Regions from separate parts of the Stenotrophomonas sp. GQ19 genome, predicted to be linked through region 1. Evidence: riboswitches for the same ligand, from Rfam matches in the RefSeq annotation. Region 1 holds a riboswitch; the other holds the start of a gene.
The links. Region 1 has a riboswitch for thiamine pyrophosphate ahead of AC6CHL_RS12520 (TonB-dependent siderophore receptor). Riboswitches for the same ligand answer to the same signal wherever they lie in the genome.

Region 1 (7,970 bases):
AGCGTGCCCAGCCCGCCCGCGATGCGGTGCAGGACTTCTGCGGCCGCCTGGCTGTCGCCGTCGGCGCGCGCGGCCTGGCCGCGCTGCAGGTCGTCCTCGGTGGTGCTGCGCATGCTGTCGATCATCACGCTGGCCACGTGCCCGGAGCCGAAGCGTTGCACGATGGCGGCGCGATTGGGGGCCGCGGCACCGCCCGGGGTGGGCGGCGGTGGCACACCGTCGACCGCGCCGCCGCTGTGGCCGGGCAACCAGCGCACCAGCACCTGGCGCAGCGTGGCCAGCGCCACCGGTTTGGCCAGCAGGTCATCCATGCCCGCCTCGCGGCAGCGCTGCAGGTCTTCGGCCAGGGCGCTGGCGGTGAGTGCGATCACCGGCACCCGTGGCGCGCTCGTTTCCCGCTCGCGTTCGCGCAGCCGCCGGGTCATGGCATAGCCATCCATCACCGGCATGCGGCAATCGGTGATGACCAGATCGAAGTGGGTGTTCGCCAGCAGGTCCAGCGCGGCCTGCCCGTGCGCGGCAACATCGTGGGCCAGGCCCAGCTGCTGCAGCCGCCAGCGCATCAGCGCCTGGTTGGTGGGATGGTCCTCCACCACCAGCACGCGCAACGCCTGCAGCGCCGCCGGGAGGGCGGCCACCCGGTCCGGATCCGACGGCGCGGCATCGCCCGGCTCCAGTGCCGGCACCACCGGCAATGGCAGCCGCACCACCACTTCAGTGCCTTCGCCCGGCGTGCTGTGCAGGTCGAGGTGGCCGCCCATCAATGCCACCAGCCGCTGGCAGATGCTCAGGCCCAGGCCGGTGCCGCCGTACTGCCGCGTGGTGGCGATGTCGGCCTGGGCGAATGGCTTGAACAGGCGTTCGCGCTGCTCGGCGGAAATGCCGATCCCCGTGTCGGCCACGCGCAGGCAGAGCGGCTGCGCCCCGTCGATGTCGACGTCCCTGTCTTCGTCCAGGCCGAGGGTGATGGACACCTCGCCGTGCTCGGTGAACTTGATCGCATTGCTGAGCAGGTTGAACACGATCTGGCGCAGGCGCATGCCGTCGCCCAGGTGCATCGGGGCCACTGCCGGGTCCACGTGCAGCTGCAACGCCAGGCCCTTTGACGAGGCCTGCGGCGACAGCAGCTGCTGCACGTTGTCGAGCAACCTGCGCAACGCCACCGGCTGCAGTTCCAGCGGCAACGCACCGGCTTCGATCCGCGAGTAGTCCAGGATGTCGTCGAGGATATGGCGCAGCATCTGCGCCGAGTCCTCGATCACGGCGATGATGCGCCGCTGCTCGCCGTCCAGCGGCGTGTGCGCCAGCACTTCCACCATCCCCAGCACGCCACTCATCGGCGTGCGTATCTCATGGCTCATGGTGGCCAGGAAGTCCGACTTGGCCGCCGTGGCACGCTCGGCGGCGGCCTTGGCTGCCACCAGTGCATCGGCCTGCGCGCGGGCCTCGGTGACATCCACCCAGTAGCCGCTCCACAGCATGGCACCGTCGTCGACCGCGTAGGGCAGCGCACGCGACCGTATCCAGCGCACCTCCCCGTGCGGGCAGGTGCGGAACTCCATGTCCAGCACGGTGAAATCGCGCACGGCCTGCTCAAGCGTCTGCCGCACGCGCTCCCGGTCGTGCACGTCGATGCGCTCCATCACCAAGCCTTCGTCGGCCATCGCCTCGGCCACGCTGATCCCGAACAGGGCCTCCATGTCACCGGCAATGTAAGGAAACGAGAACTGGCCATCACTGTCGCGCCGCGCCTGGTAGACGGTGGCCGGCAGGTTGTCGGTGACCTCGGCTAGGCGTTGTTCGAGATGCCGTCGCATGGCGACCTCGCGGCGCAGGCGCCAGTGGCCCCACCCATGCACCACGATGGCGGTCAGCAGCACCAGCGACAGCGGCACCGCCCAGCGCGCGATCGCGCGCCAGTCCACGTCGCTGTGGTATTCGGCCGACAGCCAGTCGCCACGGATGGCCTCATGCTCGCGCGGGGTCAGGTTGAGCAGCACCCGGTCGAAGGTGGTGGCCAGCGGCGCGTACTCGCGCTTGACCGCCAGCGACAGGCGGTCGCTGAAGCCGGCCGGTGCGGCAACGTGCAGCTGCGCGGGGTAGCGGTCGCGCACGATGCGGTCGACCATGGCCAGGTTGCCGACGTAGGCATCGGCGTCGCCGTTGGCCAGCCGCTCCAGGGCCTGCTCGGTGCTGCGCGCCGGCACGATGCGCGCCTTGGGCGCGTGCTGCAGGATGTAGCCGCGCAACCGGTCCGGGTCCGAAAGCAGGATGCTGCGCCCGTCCAGGTCGGCCAGGGCCAGTACCGACGGGCTGCCGCTGCCCACCACGATCACGTTGGGCACGGTGATGAAGGGTTGGCTGAACACCCAGCCCTCGCCCAGGTAGGCCGAGTCGTTGGGAATGCCCATGATCGCGTCGACCTCGCCGCGGCGCATCTGCTCGCGCACCTCGAACCAGTCGTGTGCCGGTACGCGCACCAGATGCGCGCCGACCATGCGCAGCTGGCGCAGGTAGTCGCCAGCCACGCCGCTGGGCTGGTCGGCCTGGTCGACGAACGCCAGCGGTGCCGCATTCGGCGCAAAGCCCAGGCGCAGGGGCGTGGACAGCACGCGCTTCTCGGCGTTGCCCAGGATCAGCCGCGACTGGGTGGACCAGTGCAGCGGACCCAGCCAGCGCTGGGCCAATGCGTCGCGTTCGGCGCGGGTCAGCTGCGCCAGCCCGTTGTCCAGCGCCTCGGCCAGCGGCTGCTCGGCGTTGGGGACGCCGAAGTGCAGGCGCTCCGGTGGCAGGTCGCTGGGCCTGAGCAGGGTGATCCGCTCCATCGCGTGCCGCTGGATCAGGGTGCTGGCCACGTGTGCATTGCCGATGTACACGTCGGCCTCGTTGTCGCTGACCATCTTCAACGCGGCCAGCGTATCGGCCGCGGTGATCCGCAGCGCACCGGGAAAACGGGCGCGCACCTGGTCGCGGGTGACGAACTCGCGCTCGGTCACCACGCGCAGGCCGTGCAGGTCCGGATCGGTCGAGGTGCGGGTATCGTCCAGCCGACCCACCACGGCCAACGCCGCCGAGGCGTAGCCGCGGGTGTAGACCATGCAGCGGGTGCGGTCCGGGGTCAGGGTGACGTTCATCACCACATCGACCTCGCCCCGGCAGGCCGCGTCCAGCACCTCCGCCCAGTCGCGGTAGACGCGCACCTCCACGCGGATGCCCAGGCGCTGTGCAAGCAGGCTCAGGTAGTCATAGCCCAGGCCTTCCGGCTTGCCGTCGCGCAGGGACTCGAACGGCGGCCAGCCGCTGTCGTACAGGCCAAGGATGATGGTAGGGTGCCGACCAAGCCATTCACTCTGGCGATGCGAAAGCGTCGGGCCGGTGGCGGGTGCATCGGCCCCTGCGGCCAGCATCGGCACGCAGGCCAGGACGATCAGCAGCAGCCAGCGGACAACCGGAGTACGCATGCAGTCCCATCTCCGTAGAATGATCTCTCGCCCACGGCCTGGCCCGTGCGGCATCCGCCCCGGCAACCATACCAGCCCATGACACTTCGCATCATCATCGCCGACGACCACCCGGTGGTCCGGATCGGCACCAAGGCGGTGATCGAATCCAGCGGCGTGGGCGTGGTGGTGGCCGAGGCCAGCAGCGCCGACGAATTGATGGCCGCGCTGGCCAGCGAGCCCTGCGATGTACTGGTGACAGACTACTCGATGCCCGGCAGCCAGCAGGCTGACGGGTTCACCATGATCGGCATGATCCGGCGCCGCTTTCCCGACCTGCCGGTGCTGATGCTGAGCGTGTCCAACAACCTGGCCATCCTGCGCATGGTGGCCTCCACCGGCGTGCTTGGACTGGTCGACAAGACCTCCTCGATGGAAGAGCTGCCGCTGGCGATCCAGACCGTGCAGCGCGGCCTGCCGTATGTGAGCCGCACGCTGAAGGAACGCATTGACGCAATCGGCACCAACACGGTCGATGACGTCGGTACCAAGCCGCTGTCGCCGCGTGAAATCGAGGTGCTGCGCCTGCTCGGCAGCGGCCAGACCGTGAAGGAGATCGCCCTGCAGCTGCACAAGAGCGTCAGCACGATCAGCCGCCAGAAGGGTGATGCAATGCTCAAGCTCGGCCTCAAGGGCGATGCCGAACTGTTTGACTACCTGCGCGACGGCGAGATCTGACCCCCGCGCCGGACCTTGCTGGACCCTGAGCGGGCACCGGCACTTTCAGCCTCGCTTCATCCGCATTGCCGCTAGATGAATACGCAGACCCACCCGGGCCGCGCGGCAATGTTCCGACAATGTTGGAACCCCAGCGTGGCCTGTACCCGACTGGAGAACCGAACATGCTCAACATTTCCGCACTCAGCCTTCGTGGCCTGGCCGTGGCCCTGGCCCTGACGGTCGGCCTGGCCGCCGTCGGCGACGCCAGCGCGATGTCCCGCAAGGACAAGCGCACCGTGGTAGGCGCGGTGGTGGGCGGCGTGGCCGGCCACCTGCTCTCCAACGGTGATACGGCGGCCACCGTGGGCGGCGCGGTGGCCGGCGGCGCCATCGGCAACCTGACCACCCGCGACAAGCGCGACCACCGGTACGACCGTGGCTACGACAACCGCCGCTATGACGATCGTCGCCATGACCGCCGCTACGGCTATGACCGTGGTTATGACCGTCGCAACGACCGTGGCCGCTGGGAACGCGAGCAGCGCGATCGCCGCAACTGGGACCGCCAGCACGGCCGCGGCTGGTAAGCCCCGCCCCCACCACCGTGCGCAGCGCCTTCAACGGGCGGGTCGATGACCCGCCCGTTGTGCGTTCGGCTACCCTGTCTGCCCCGCACCCCGACGCACGTTGTGCCTGCTCGCCGATGACCCACACCGCCCACCTCGTGCAAGGCCTGGACAACGACGCCGTGGCCGCCGACTGGCCTGCCATCGATGCGCGCGACGTGGCCTGGCTGCGCGGGCGCTACCCGCAGCTGGGCACGGAGGTCGGCGTGGCCTGGCACAGCCCGCGCCCCCTGTCGGCGGCCGCCCTCCTGGAAAGCGGGCGCGGGCGGGTATTCGTCAAACGCCACCACCACAGCGTGCGCGACGCCGCTTCGCTGGGCGAAGAACACCGCTTCATCGCCCACCTTGCGGCCGCCGGCGTACCCGTGGTGCAGGTGCTGCGCGATGCCGACGGTGCGACCGCCCCCGAGCACGACGGCTGGACCTACGAGCTGCACAGCGTGGGCGACGGCCAGGACCTGTACCGCGATGCGCCGTCCTGGACACCGCTGGCCGACCCCGCCGCCGCACGCGAGGCCGGGCGCATGCTGGCCACCCTGCACCAGGCCTCGGCCGGCTACCACGCGCCCCAGCGCAGCACCCACCTGCTGGTGGCACGCGACGACCTGATCCGCGCCGCCGACCCGCTGGCGATGCTGCAGGCCGACCTGGGCCAGCGCCCCGGCCTGGCCGCCTACCTGGCCCGGCAACACTGGCAGGACGACCTGCAGCGCGCGGTGCTGCCCTGGCACGCCGGCCTGGCCGGGCGCCTGCACGCCGAGCCACGGCTGTGGGCCCACAACGACTGGCACGTGTCCAACCTGCTCTGGCGTGCCGACAGCAACGCCCCGCAGGTGCAGACCGTGTTCGACTTCGGCCTGGCCTCGCCCACCAGCGCGCTGTTCGACCTGGCCACCGCGATCGAACGCAATGCCATTGCCTGGCTGGCGCTGGAGCAGCAGACCGATGCGGCGCGCATCGCCATTGCACTGGCCCTGGTCGAAGGCTACCGGCAGGTGCTGCCGGTGTCGGCCGCGCGGGTGCAGCTGCTGGCCGACCTGCTGCCCATCGTGCACCTGGACTTTGCACTGTCCGAAGTGGAGTACTTCAACGGCATCACCGCCTCGCCGGCCAACGCGGATGTGGCCTATCACACCTTCCTGCTGGGCCACGCGCTGTGGTTCAAGGGCCGCCACGGCCAAGCCCTGCTCCAGGCGCTGCACGCCGCCGCCTGAGCCGTGGCGGGCATCGCGGGGCCGTTTGTGGTGAAATGGTCGCCGAAGCGGGGGTGCCTGGACAAAACCAGGCTGAGAGAGTCCCTTGGAACCTGATCCGGTTGATACCGGCGTAGGGAGCTTTGTGCAGTGGGCGCAACGACCGGATGAGTCGGTGCGTGCGCGCCGTCGCTTCGTCTCTTCTGGCTGATGACGAATCGAATGAACCGCTGCTATCGCCCTGCCCTGCTGACCGCCGCCCTGTGCGCCGCCCTGCCGCTGTATGCCAGCGACGCCGCCCCGGACGCGCCCGACCGTTCCCCGACCGAGCTTGCCGCCGTGCGCGTTCAGGCCCGCCAGCCGGTGGCCGACACCGTGCAGACCACCAGTTTCGGCAGTGGCGACTGGAAGGACACCCCGGCCGCGTTGACCGTGCTCGACCGCGACCTGCTCGACAGCCGCCAGGTGCGCAGCCTGTCCGAACTGGCCCGCAGCGACGCCTCGCTCGGCGACAGCTACGCCCCGGTGGGCTACTACCAGAACATCGCCATCCGCGGCTTCCCGCTGGACACCGGCACCGGTTACCGCTTCAACGGCCTGAGCACCACCGGCGAGCAGCGCCTGGCGCTGGAGAACGTGCAGCAGGTGGAAATCCTGAAGGGCGAAGCCGGCCTTGCCGCCGGCGTGATGGCGCCCGGCGGCATCATCAACTACGTCGGCAAGCGCCCGACCGAGGTCCGCAACGTCACCCTGGGCACCGATTCGGAGGGCTCGCGCTACGCCGCGGTGGATGTCGGCCACTGGCTGACCCCGCGCCTGGGCGTGCGCGTGAACGCGGCGTGGGACGGCAGCGAGTCGTATATCGAGCACGCCGAGGGCCGCCGCAATTTCTACTCGCTGGCCACCGACTGGCTGATCAGCGACCGCAGCAAGCTCGAGGTCGATGCCAACTACCAAACCAGCTCGCAGCGCTCGGCCTCCGGCTACCAGCTGCTGGGCGCGCGCGAACTGCCGCGCGGGGTGGACCGCGAGCACATGCTGGGCTACCAGCCGTGGCAGCGGCCGGTGGGCATCGACAGCACCAACATCACCGCACTGCACACCTACCAGTTCAACGCGCAGTGGCAGTCGCGCGTGTCGGCCGGCTACAGCCGGTCGGTGATCGATGACAACGTGGCCTTCGCCTACGGCTGCTACTACGCCGCGCAGTGTGCCGATGGCAGCGTGCCGGGCAACTACTTCGCGCCCAACGGCGACTACGACATCTACGACTACCGCAGCCCCGACGACACCCGCCGCAACCTGGAGGCACGCGCCGAACTGCGCGGCAGCTTCAGCACCGGCCGCGTCGGCCACGAACTCACCGTCGGCGCGGACCGCTTCGAGCGCACCATCGACAAGCGCCGCAACGTCAACGAGTACGTCGGCACGGCCAACATCCACGACGCGCAGGTGCCGGTGTTCGCGCCGTCGCCGCTGCAGCCCGGCCCCTCGGTGCGCCGCCTGGACAGCGCGCAGACGGCCGTGTTCGCGATGGACCGCATGCAGTTCGGCGATGCCTGGCAGTGGCTGGCCGGTGGCCGGTTCGTGCGCCTGGATGAGCGCGCGTTCGACAAGCGCGGCACCCCCGAGCGCCACAGCACGCTGTCGCGCTTCCTGCCGCAGACCGCGCTGGTCTGGAAAGCGACCGAACAGGTGAATGTCTACGCCAGCTACGTGCGCGGCATTTCGCTGGGCCAGGAAGCCCCGTTCTGGACCTCCAACGACGGCGCGTTCCTGGCGCCGGTGCTGTCGCGGCAGACCGAAGTGGGTATCAAGTACGCCGCCGCCGACGCGCTGACACTGGGCGCGGCGCTGTTCCGTACCTCGCAGCCGTTCCAATACGCCAAGCCGGACAGCAGCGACGCCGGCTACACCTTCGTGGCCGAAGGCCAGCAGACCCACACCGGGCTGGAATTGACCGCCAATGGCCGTGTTGCCGACGGCCTGGT
Region 2 (7,970 bases), on a different contig from region 1:
CAGGCTCTCTCTCGCCGACGAATTCACATAAATCGCTTCAGTATTCGCGCCTTCGGGCGCGAATTTTTTATCTGCGATTCAGCTTTGTACACGCTTGATCATGGTCAATCCGACCAGTCGCGAGACCACCAAAGCCACGTACATCACGCCTGCGAACTGCTCCAGCATGACCAGTGCGCGTGCTTGCGGATGCACCGGCACCACGTCGCTCAAACCCACCCCGGACAGCAAGCTGAAGCTGAGATAAAGAAGCTCCATCCAGGTGCGCAATTCGCTCTCGCTGGTGGCCAGGAAACTGCCCGGGTACCACTGCTGGCAGACCGAGAAGGCGAACGCGAATGCCCAAGCCAACAGGGTGAACGTTGCCCCGGCCGCGAACAGTTCGTCGCGGGTGACCTTGTGGTCCTGGAGCATGTAGGCGGTCAGGCTGCCGGCGGTATAGAAATACAGCAGGCATTCCAGCAACTGGGCGGTGGTGGTGAGGGTGGGCCTGCCGAGCAGTGCCCCGGCGATGGAGAAGACCACCGCCGGGATGGCCAGCAGCAGCGCCAGCCATATGCCCAACGGGCTGCGCCGCACCACCCACAGGGCCAGGCCGAGCACGGCGATGCCGAACGCACCGAACACCGCGCGGCTGGCCCCGGCTTCGTCCATCGCCGGGTACAGCAGCACGCCCAGCAACTGCACGGCCAGCAACCACGCCGACGGATGCCGCCGTGCGATGGCCAGCCACTTGGTGGTACGTGCGATTGCCATGCCAGATCCCTTCCCTGCCCCGTTCGCCGCCGAGCTTAGCGCGCTTGCCGCCCCTGCCGCATGAGCACCGGGGCGACGGCCCGCCGCCCCGGCACCGGCCTCATTCCTGCCGGTAGACCTGCGCGCCGAGGTCGCGGAACTGCGCCGACTTGTCGGCCATGCCCTCCTCGATCGCGTCCTGTTCGGACAGACCGTGTTCGGCGGCATAGTCGCGCACGTCCTGGGTGATCTTCATCGAGCAGAAGTGCGGGCCGCACATCGAACAGAAGTGCGCCAGCTTGTGCGCGTCCTTGGGCAGGGTTTCATCGTGGAATTCCTTGGCCTTCTCCGGATCCAGGCCGAGGTGGAACTGGTCTTCCCAGCGGAACTCGAAGCGCGCCTTGCTCAGTGCGTTGTCACGCACCTGCGCGCCGGGATGGCCCTTGGCCAGGTCCGAGGCATGCGCGGCGATGCGGTAGGCCATGATGCCGTCGCGCACATCCTGGCGGTTGGGCAGGCCCAGGTGTTCCTTCGGCGTGACATAGCAAAGCATCGCGGTGCCGTACCAGCCGATCATGGCCGCACCGATCGCGCTGGTGATGTGGTCGTAGCCCGGCGCGATGTCGGTGGTGAGCGGCCCCAGCGTGTAGAACGGCGCCTCGCCGCATTCGCGCAGCTGCTTGTCCATGTTCTCCTTGATCAACTGCATGGGCACGTGGCCCGGGCCTTCGATCATGGTCTGCACGTCGTGCTTCCAGGCGATTTTGGTCAACTCGCCGAGGGTTTCCAGCTCACCGAACTGGGCGGCATCGTTGGCATCGGCAATGCAGCCGGGGCGCAGGCCGTCGCCGAGAGAGAAGGTCACGTCGTAGGCCTTCATGATTTCGCAGATGTCCTCGAAGTGCGTGTAGAGGAAGTTCTCCTTGTGGTGGGCCAGGCACCACTTGGCCAGGATGCTGCCACCGCGCGAGACGATGCCGGTCACGCGCTTGGCGGTCAGCGGCACGTAGCGCAGCAGCACGCCGGCGTGGATGGTGAAGTAATCCACGCCCTGCTCGGCCTGTTCGATCAGCGTGTCGCGGAAGATCTCCCAGGTGAGTTCCTCGGCGCGCCCATCTACCTTCTCCAGCGCCTGGTAGATCGGCACGGTGCCGATCGCCACCGGCGAGTTGCGCAGGATCCACTCGCGGGTTTCGTGGATGTGCTTGCCGGTGGAGAGGTCCATCACCGTGTCGCCGCCCCAGCGGATCGCCCACACCAGCTTTTCCACTTCCTCGGCGATGCCCGACGACACCGCGCTGTTGCCGATGTTGGCGTTGATCTTGGTCAGGAAGTTGCGGCCGATGATCATCGGCTCGCTTTCCGGGTGATTGATGTTGTTGGGCAGTACCGCGCGGCCGCGGGCGATCTCGTCGCGCACGAATTCAGGCGTGATGCGCGTTGGGATGGACGCGCCGAAAGACTCCCCGGGGTGCTGCCTGAGCAGCGCGGCATCGCGGATGGCCTCGATGCGCTGGTTCTCGCGGATGGCCACGAATTCCATTTCCGGGGTGATGATGCCGCGCCGTGCGTAGTGCATCTGGGTGACGTTGGCGCCGGCCACCGCACGGCGTGGCTGCAGCCGCGACGGGAAACGCACCGCGTCCAGGCGTGCATCGGTTTCGCGCGCCCGCCCGAAGCTGGAGCTCAGGCCGTGCAGCAGTTCGGTATCGCCCCGCTCGGCCACCCAGCCGGCCCGCAACGGCGGCAGGCCGCAGGAGAGGTCGATGCGCGCATTCGGATCGGTATACGGGCCAGATGTGTCATACACGGTGACCGGCGCGTTCTCTTCCCCACCAAACAGGGTTGGCGTGCGGGTCAGCACGATCTCGCGCATGGGCACCTGCAGGTCGCTGCGTGAGCCGGGCACATGGATCTTGCGCGAGCCGGGAATGGGTCGGGTGACCGATTCGGACAGTTGCTGGGCCTGCTGCTGCAGGGAGGAAAGCGCTGCGTTCATGACTTCGTCCTGGATCGGGTTCCGCCCAGGAATAGGCGGAACGGACGAAGCGGCGGCGCACGACGGACGCAACACGGGCGGTCTTCGGGCGGGGCAGCCCTACGGCGCATTGCGTCAGCATTGCGAAGCATCCCTACGCCGGTATCAACCGGATCAGGTTCGAAGGGACTGTCTCAACCGTGGCCACTGGGCCGCGGTACCCCCGCTTCGGGGCGAATTAGACCACAACCCTGACGCAATTGCCGCGTCCGGCCCGAAGCCGTGCAGACAGCGGCTGGAACGTGAAAAAGGCGCTGATCTGCCATCCGCTAGAATGCTGCGGCGCGGAATGGCCGTCTGGCTGGTCCGCCCTGGAGTTCCGCAACCGGCATCGACCGGCTTGAATCGCCCCAGCCGCCGCCTCGGCAGCGCTGGAGACGGCAGGCATTCGCTCGCCCCCTTTGTACGGAGAAACTCCTCCATGGTGTTTCGCATTTCCATCGCACTGATCATTGCATTGGTGCTGATCGCCGGCCTCGCGCCCGGCCCCTTCAACGACGTGATCCAGAGTGGCCTGGGCCACATCATCCGCAGCACCGGCTGGCTGTACCTGCTGGTTGTGTTCATCACGCTGTCGTTCCTGATGTACCTGGCGTTCGGGCGGTTGGGCTCGCTGCGCATCGGCGGCGAAGATGCCGAGCCGGATTTTTCCAACGCCAGCTGGATGTCGATGCTGTTTGCCGCCGGCATGGGTATCGGCCTGGTGTTCTGGGGCGCGGCCGAGCCGATCTCGCACTTCGTCAAGCCGCCGGAAGGGCTGGCACCGCAGAGCATGGAAGCGGCCCGTGCCTCGATGCGCTACGCGTTCTTCCACTGGGGCCTGCATCCGTGGGCGATCTATGCGCTGATCGGGCTGGCCATGGCGTGGTTCCAGTTCAACCGCAACGGCCGCGGCCTGATCAGTGATCTGTTGCAGCCGATCATCGGCGCGCATCACCGCGGCTGGATGGGCACGGTGGTGAACGTGGCGGCGGTGGTGGCCACCGCGATCGGCGTGGCCACCACGCTGGGCTTCGGTACGATCCAGATCGCGGCGGGCCTGCATCGCGTGTTCGGCATCCAGGATTCGATTCCGGTGCAGCTGACCATCATCGCGGTGGCGTTCGTGCTGTACATGGCCTCCACCACCAGCGGGGTGAACCGCGGCATCAAGTGGCTGTCCAACTTCAACCTGGGGCTGGCGGCGGTATTGCTGGCGCTGGTGATGGTGCTGGGGCCCACCGGGTTCATCTTCGATACGTTCACCACCACCATCGGGTCCTACCTCAATTCGCTGGTGACGATGAGCCTGCGCATGTCGCCGTTCTCGGGCAGCACGTGGGTGGCCGACTGGACGATCTTCTACTGGGCCTGGTGGATCGCGTGGGCGCCGTTCGTGGGCTCGTTCATTGCGCGGGTGTCGCGCGGGCGCAGCATCCGCGAGTTCGTGCTGGGCGTGGTGATCGCACCCAGCGTGCTGGGCTTCCTGTGGTTCTCGGTGTTTGGCGGCACCGCGCTGTGGTCGCAGATCTTCGGCCACGTGGACCTGGCGCAGGCGCTGGGCAACGGCTATGAGACGGTGCTGTTCACGATGTTCGACAGCCTGCCGATGCCGATGGTGTTGTCGGTGATTGCGCTGGTGCTGTTGATGATCTTCTTCGTGACCTCGGCCGACTCGGCGGTGCTGGTGCTGGCCACGATGTCCACCGAGGAGGCGGGTGACCCGCCGTTGGCGCGGCGGATGGTGTGGGGGGTAGCGATCGCGCTGATTGCCGGTGTGTTGCTGCTGGCCGGTGGGCTGACCGCGCTGCAGGGCATGATCACGATTGCGGCCTTGCCGTTCGCGCTGTTGATGCTGCTGGTGATGTGGTCGCTGTACCGGGTGCTGGATATGGAGTACGCGTTGCAGCGCCGGCGTGCGCAGCGGGCACGGCGGATGATGGACGAGTGGATCGAGCGGGAGATCGCCGCGCAGGAAGAGACGCGGGATGAGGCGGCGCGGGCGCCGTAGGGCGTACACCGTTGCGCTGTCGGTGGCAGGGTCGCGCCGGGTGGGTTGGCGGGACACGCTGCAAGTCCCGCTCCGCGGCCCGGCCCAGCCGCTGGCGGCTGTGCGTTCGGGCACATGCGAGGCAGTGCCTCGCAAGCAATGTGCCCTCACCCATGTAAGCTCCGTCGCCGCATCCATGCGGCTCAGGGTCCCGCCAACCCACCCACCGCGCCCCTCTGACAGTGGGTCGGTGAGTTGAGGAGAGCAGCCGACCAACGGTCGGCTCTACCCCCGCCGCGTTGGTTTAGTAGCCTGCGGCTTGGCCGTCTTTTCGGCTTTCTGAGGCGCCGTAGTACACGCCGGTTTCCGGGTCGCGCAGGATGGCCTGGTAGCCGCCGTAGGGGCCGTCGGCGAAGGTGACGCGGTGGCCCTTGCGCATCAGCGCGCGCACCGTTTCGTATGGGAAGCCGGTTTCCAGGTTGACCTCGCCACCGTCGCTCATCGCCGTGGCCTGCCCGGTCGGTTCGGTCGACCCTTCGTGCTGGATGCGCGGCGCATCGCCGGCTTCCTGCAGGTTCATGCCGAAGTCGACCATGTTCATCACGATCTGCGCGTGCCCCTGCGGCTGCATCGCCCCGCCCATCACCCCGAAGCTCATCCAGGGCTTGCCGTCCTTGGTCACGAAGCCGGGAATGATGGTCTGGAACGGGCGCTTGCCCGGCGCGTAGCCGTTCGGGTGGTCCTTCTGCAGGACGAACATCTCACCGCGGTCCTGCAGGATGAAGCCCAGCCCCGGGGGCGCCATGCCACTGCCCATGCCGCGGTAGTTGGACTGGATCAGCGACACCATCATCCCGTCCGCGTCGGCGACGGTCATGTAGATCGTGTCACCTTCCTGCAGCTGCTTCGGCGTGCCCGGCTGCACTTCGCGCAGGGCCTTGTCCATCGAGATCAACGCACGCCGCTGCGCCGCGTAGCCCTTCGAGACCAGCCGTTCCACCGGTGCCGGGTGGAATGCCGGATCGGTGTAGAAGCGCGCGCGGTCGGCGAAGGCCAGCTTCTTGGCTTCCACGAACAGGTGCACGTGTTCGGGCGAGCCGAAGGGGATCTTCGAGAAGTCGTAGCCCTCCAGCACGTTCAGGATCTGCAGCACCGCGATGCCCTGGCTGTTGGGCGGCAGCTCCCAGACGTCGTAGCCACGGTAGTTGCTGCTCACCGGATCCACCCACTCACCGTGGTGGCTGGCCATGTCCTCGTAGCTCAGGTAGCCGCCGTTGGCCTTGAAGTAGCTGCCGATGGTGCGGGCGATGTCGCCCTTGTAGAAGGCATCGCGGCCACCGCGGCCGATCTGTTCCAGGGTGTTGGCCAGGTTCGGGTTCTTCCACATCTCGCCCTTGCGCGGCGCATGCCCGTTGACGGTGAACTGCTCCTTGAAGCCCGGGTACTGCGACAGCTTGGGCACCGAGCGGTCCCAGTAGTAGGCGATCACCTCGGCCACCGGATGGCCCTCGCGGGCGTAGCGGATGGCCGGGGCCAGGTTGTCGGCCATCGGCTTGCGGCCGAAGCGCTCGTGCAGCGCGAACCAGCCGTCCACCGCGCCCGGCACCGAGACCGGCAGCGGGCCGGTGGCCGGGATCTCCTTCAGGCCGCGGCGCTGGAACTCGGCCAGGGTGAGCGACTTGGGCGACCGGCCCGAGCCGTTGTAGCCGTAAAGCTTCTGGGTCTTCGGGTCCCACACGATGGCAAACAGGTCGCCGCCGACGCCGTTGCCGGTCGGCTCCATCAGGCCCAGCGCGGCGTTGGCCGCGATCGCCGCGTCCACGGCCGAGCCGCCGCCCTTCATCACGTCCAGCGCGATCTGGGTCGCCAGCGGCTGCGAGGTGGCGGCCATCGCGTGCGGGGCGATCACCTCCGAGCGGGTGGCGAAGGGATGGCCGGTGACGCGGTCGGCGGCACTGGCGGCGATGGGAAGGGCACACAGCACGGCGGCGGCAAGCAGGCCGCGGGCAAGACGTCGGGACACGGGGGATTCCTGATGGGTGGTAGCCACACCGATAGTGGCGGCAGAGCGGCCGCGATGGCATCCCACAATGGTCATGCCGTGGGCCGCATCGGCACCGAAATCCGCGCAGAACGTGCCTGCAAAATAGTGAATTCGGGTTCACCGCAACGCTTTCAACCGCAACCATCCTTGCGTGGCGGGGCTTTGCGCTGGATGCAGGCGAAACTGTTGGAAATATGCCTGCCAGGGTTGACAGCCTTAAAACCGCTGTGGTTTTCTCGATCTCATGTTGCAGCGCACAGCCATCCGCGAATCCATCGAGCACGCCGACACCGGCGGGGCGTCGATCCGTTCGCTTCTTGTCCTCGTACTTATTACCCAACCAACAGGTGCGGGACGGACCGGCGTGTAAGCAAGACTGCCAGGTATCCATCAAAACCCGCACCCACCCAGGTGCGGGTTTTTTCGTTTCAGAGCCTCCTCATTTTCCTCCCCCTTCCCGAGTTGCCCTTCCCGCCATGACCCGCCCGTCCGCCACCACCGCCTTCATGCCCACCGCCCCCACGGCGGATGCGTGCGGTTGTGGCGCTGCGCGTGCCACCCCTTCCCCTGACTGGCCGACGCGTCGCTGACCGTCGGCCATCTTTTTATTTCCGCCAAAGGACCTCCCCCATGAGCACCAACGACCTGCCCCAGATCAAGATCGCTGTTGTCGGCTACGGCAGCCAGGGCCGCGCCCACGCACTGAACCTGCGTGAATCCGGCTTCGACGTTGTCATCGGGCTGCGCCCGGGTGGCCCCACCGAGGTCAAGGCGCAGGCCGATGGCTTCACCGTCAAGGCCCCGGCCGAGGCGGTCAAGGATGCGGATCTGGTCGCCGTGCTGACCCCGGACATGGTCCAGAAGAAACTGTACGAGGACGTGCTCGCCCCGAACATGAAACAGGGCGCGGTGCTGCTGTTCGCGCATGGCCTGAACGTGCATTTCGACATGATCAAGCCGCGTGACGACCTGGACGTGGTGCTGGTCGCGCCCAAGGGCCCGGGCGCGCTGGTGCGCCGTGAGTACGAGATCGGCCGGGGCGTTCCGTGCATCTGGGCGGTCTACCAGGACCGGAGCGGCAAGGCCGCCGAGTACGCGCTGGCCTATGCGGCCGGGCTGGGCGGCGCACGCGCCAACCTGATCCAGACCACGTTCAAGGAAGAGACCGAAACCGATCTGTTCGG

Region 2: it holds a riboswitch for thiamine pyrophosphate, as region 1 does, so the genes downstream of both, thiC (phosphomethylpyrimidine synthase ThiC) here and AC6CHL_RS12520 (TonB-dependent siderophore receptor) in region 1, are expected to answer to the same signal.

The regions. Positions count from the first base shown of each region.
Region 1 covers NZ_JCAXES010000006.1:30,339-38,308, reverse strand. Annotated here, with positions in the region: gene AC6CHL_RS12540 (ATP-binding protein) at 1-3,461, opposite strand, end outside; gene AC6CHL_RS12535 (response regulator) at 3,540-4,178, shown strand; gene AC6CHL_RS12530 (glycine zipper 2TM domain-containing protein) at 4,343-4,747, shown strand; gene AC6CHL_RS12525 (phosphotransferase enzyme family protein) at 4,864-6,000, shown strand; TPP riboswitch at 6,040-6,136, shown strand; gene AC6CHL_RS12520 (TonB-dependent siderophore receptor) at 6,202-7,970, shown strand, end outside.
Region 2 covers NZ_JCAXES010000002.1:519,087-527,056, forward strand. Annotated here, with positions in the region: gene AC6CHL_RS06350 (ion channel) at 79-756, opposite strand; gene thiC (phosphomethylpyrimidine synthase ThiC) at 857-2,734, opposite strand; TPP riboswitch at 2,847-2,948, opposite strand; gene AC6CHL_RS06360 (BCCT family transporter) at 3,195-4,763, shown strand; gene ggt (gamma-glutamyltransferase) at 5,047-6,765, opposite strand; gene ilvC (ketol-acid reductoisomerase) at 7,417-7,970, shown strand, end outside.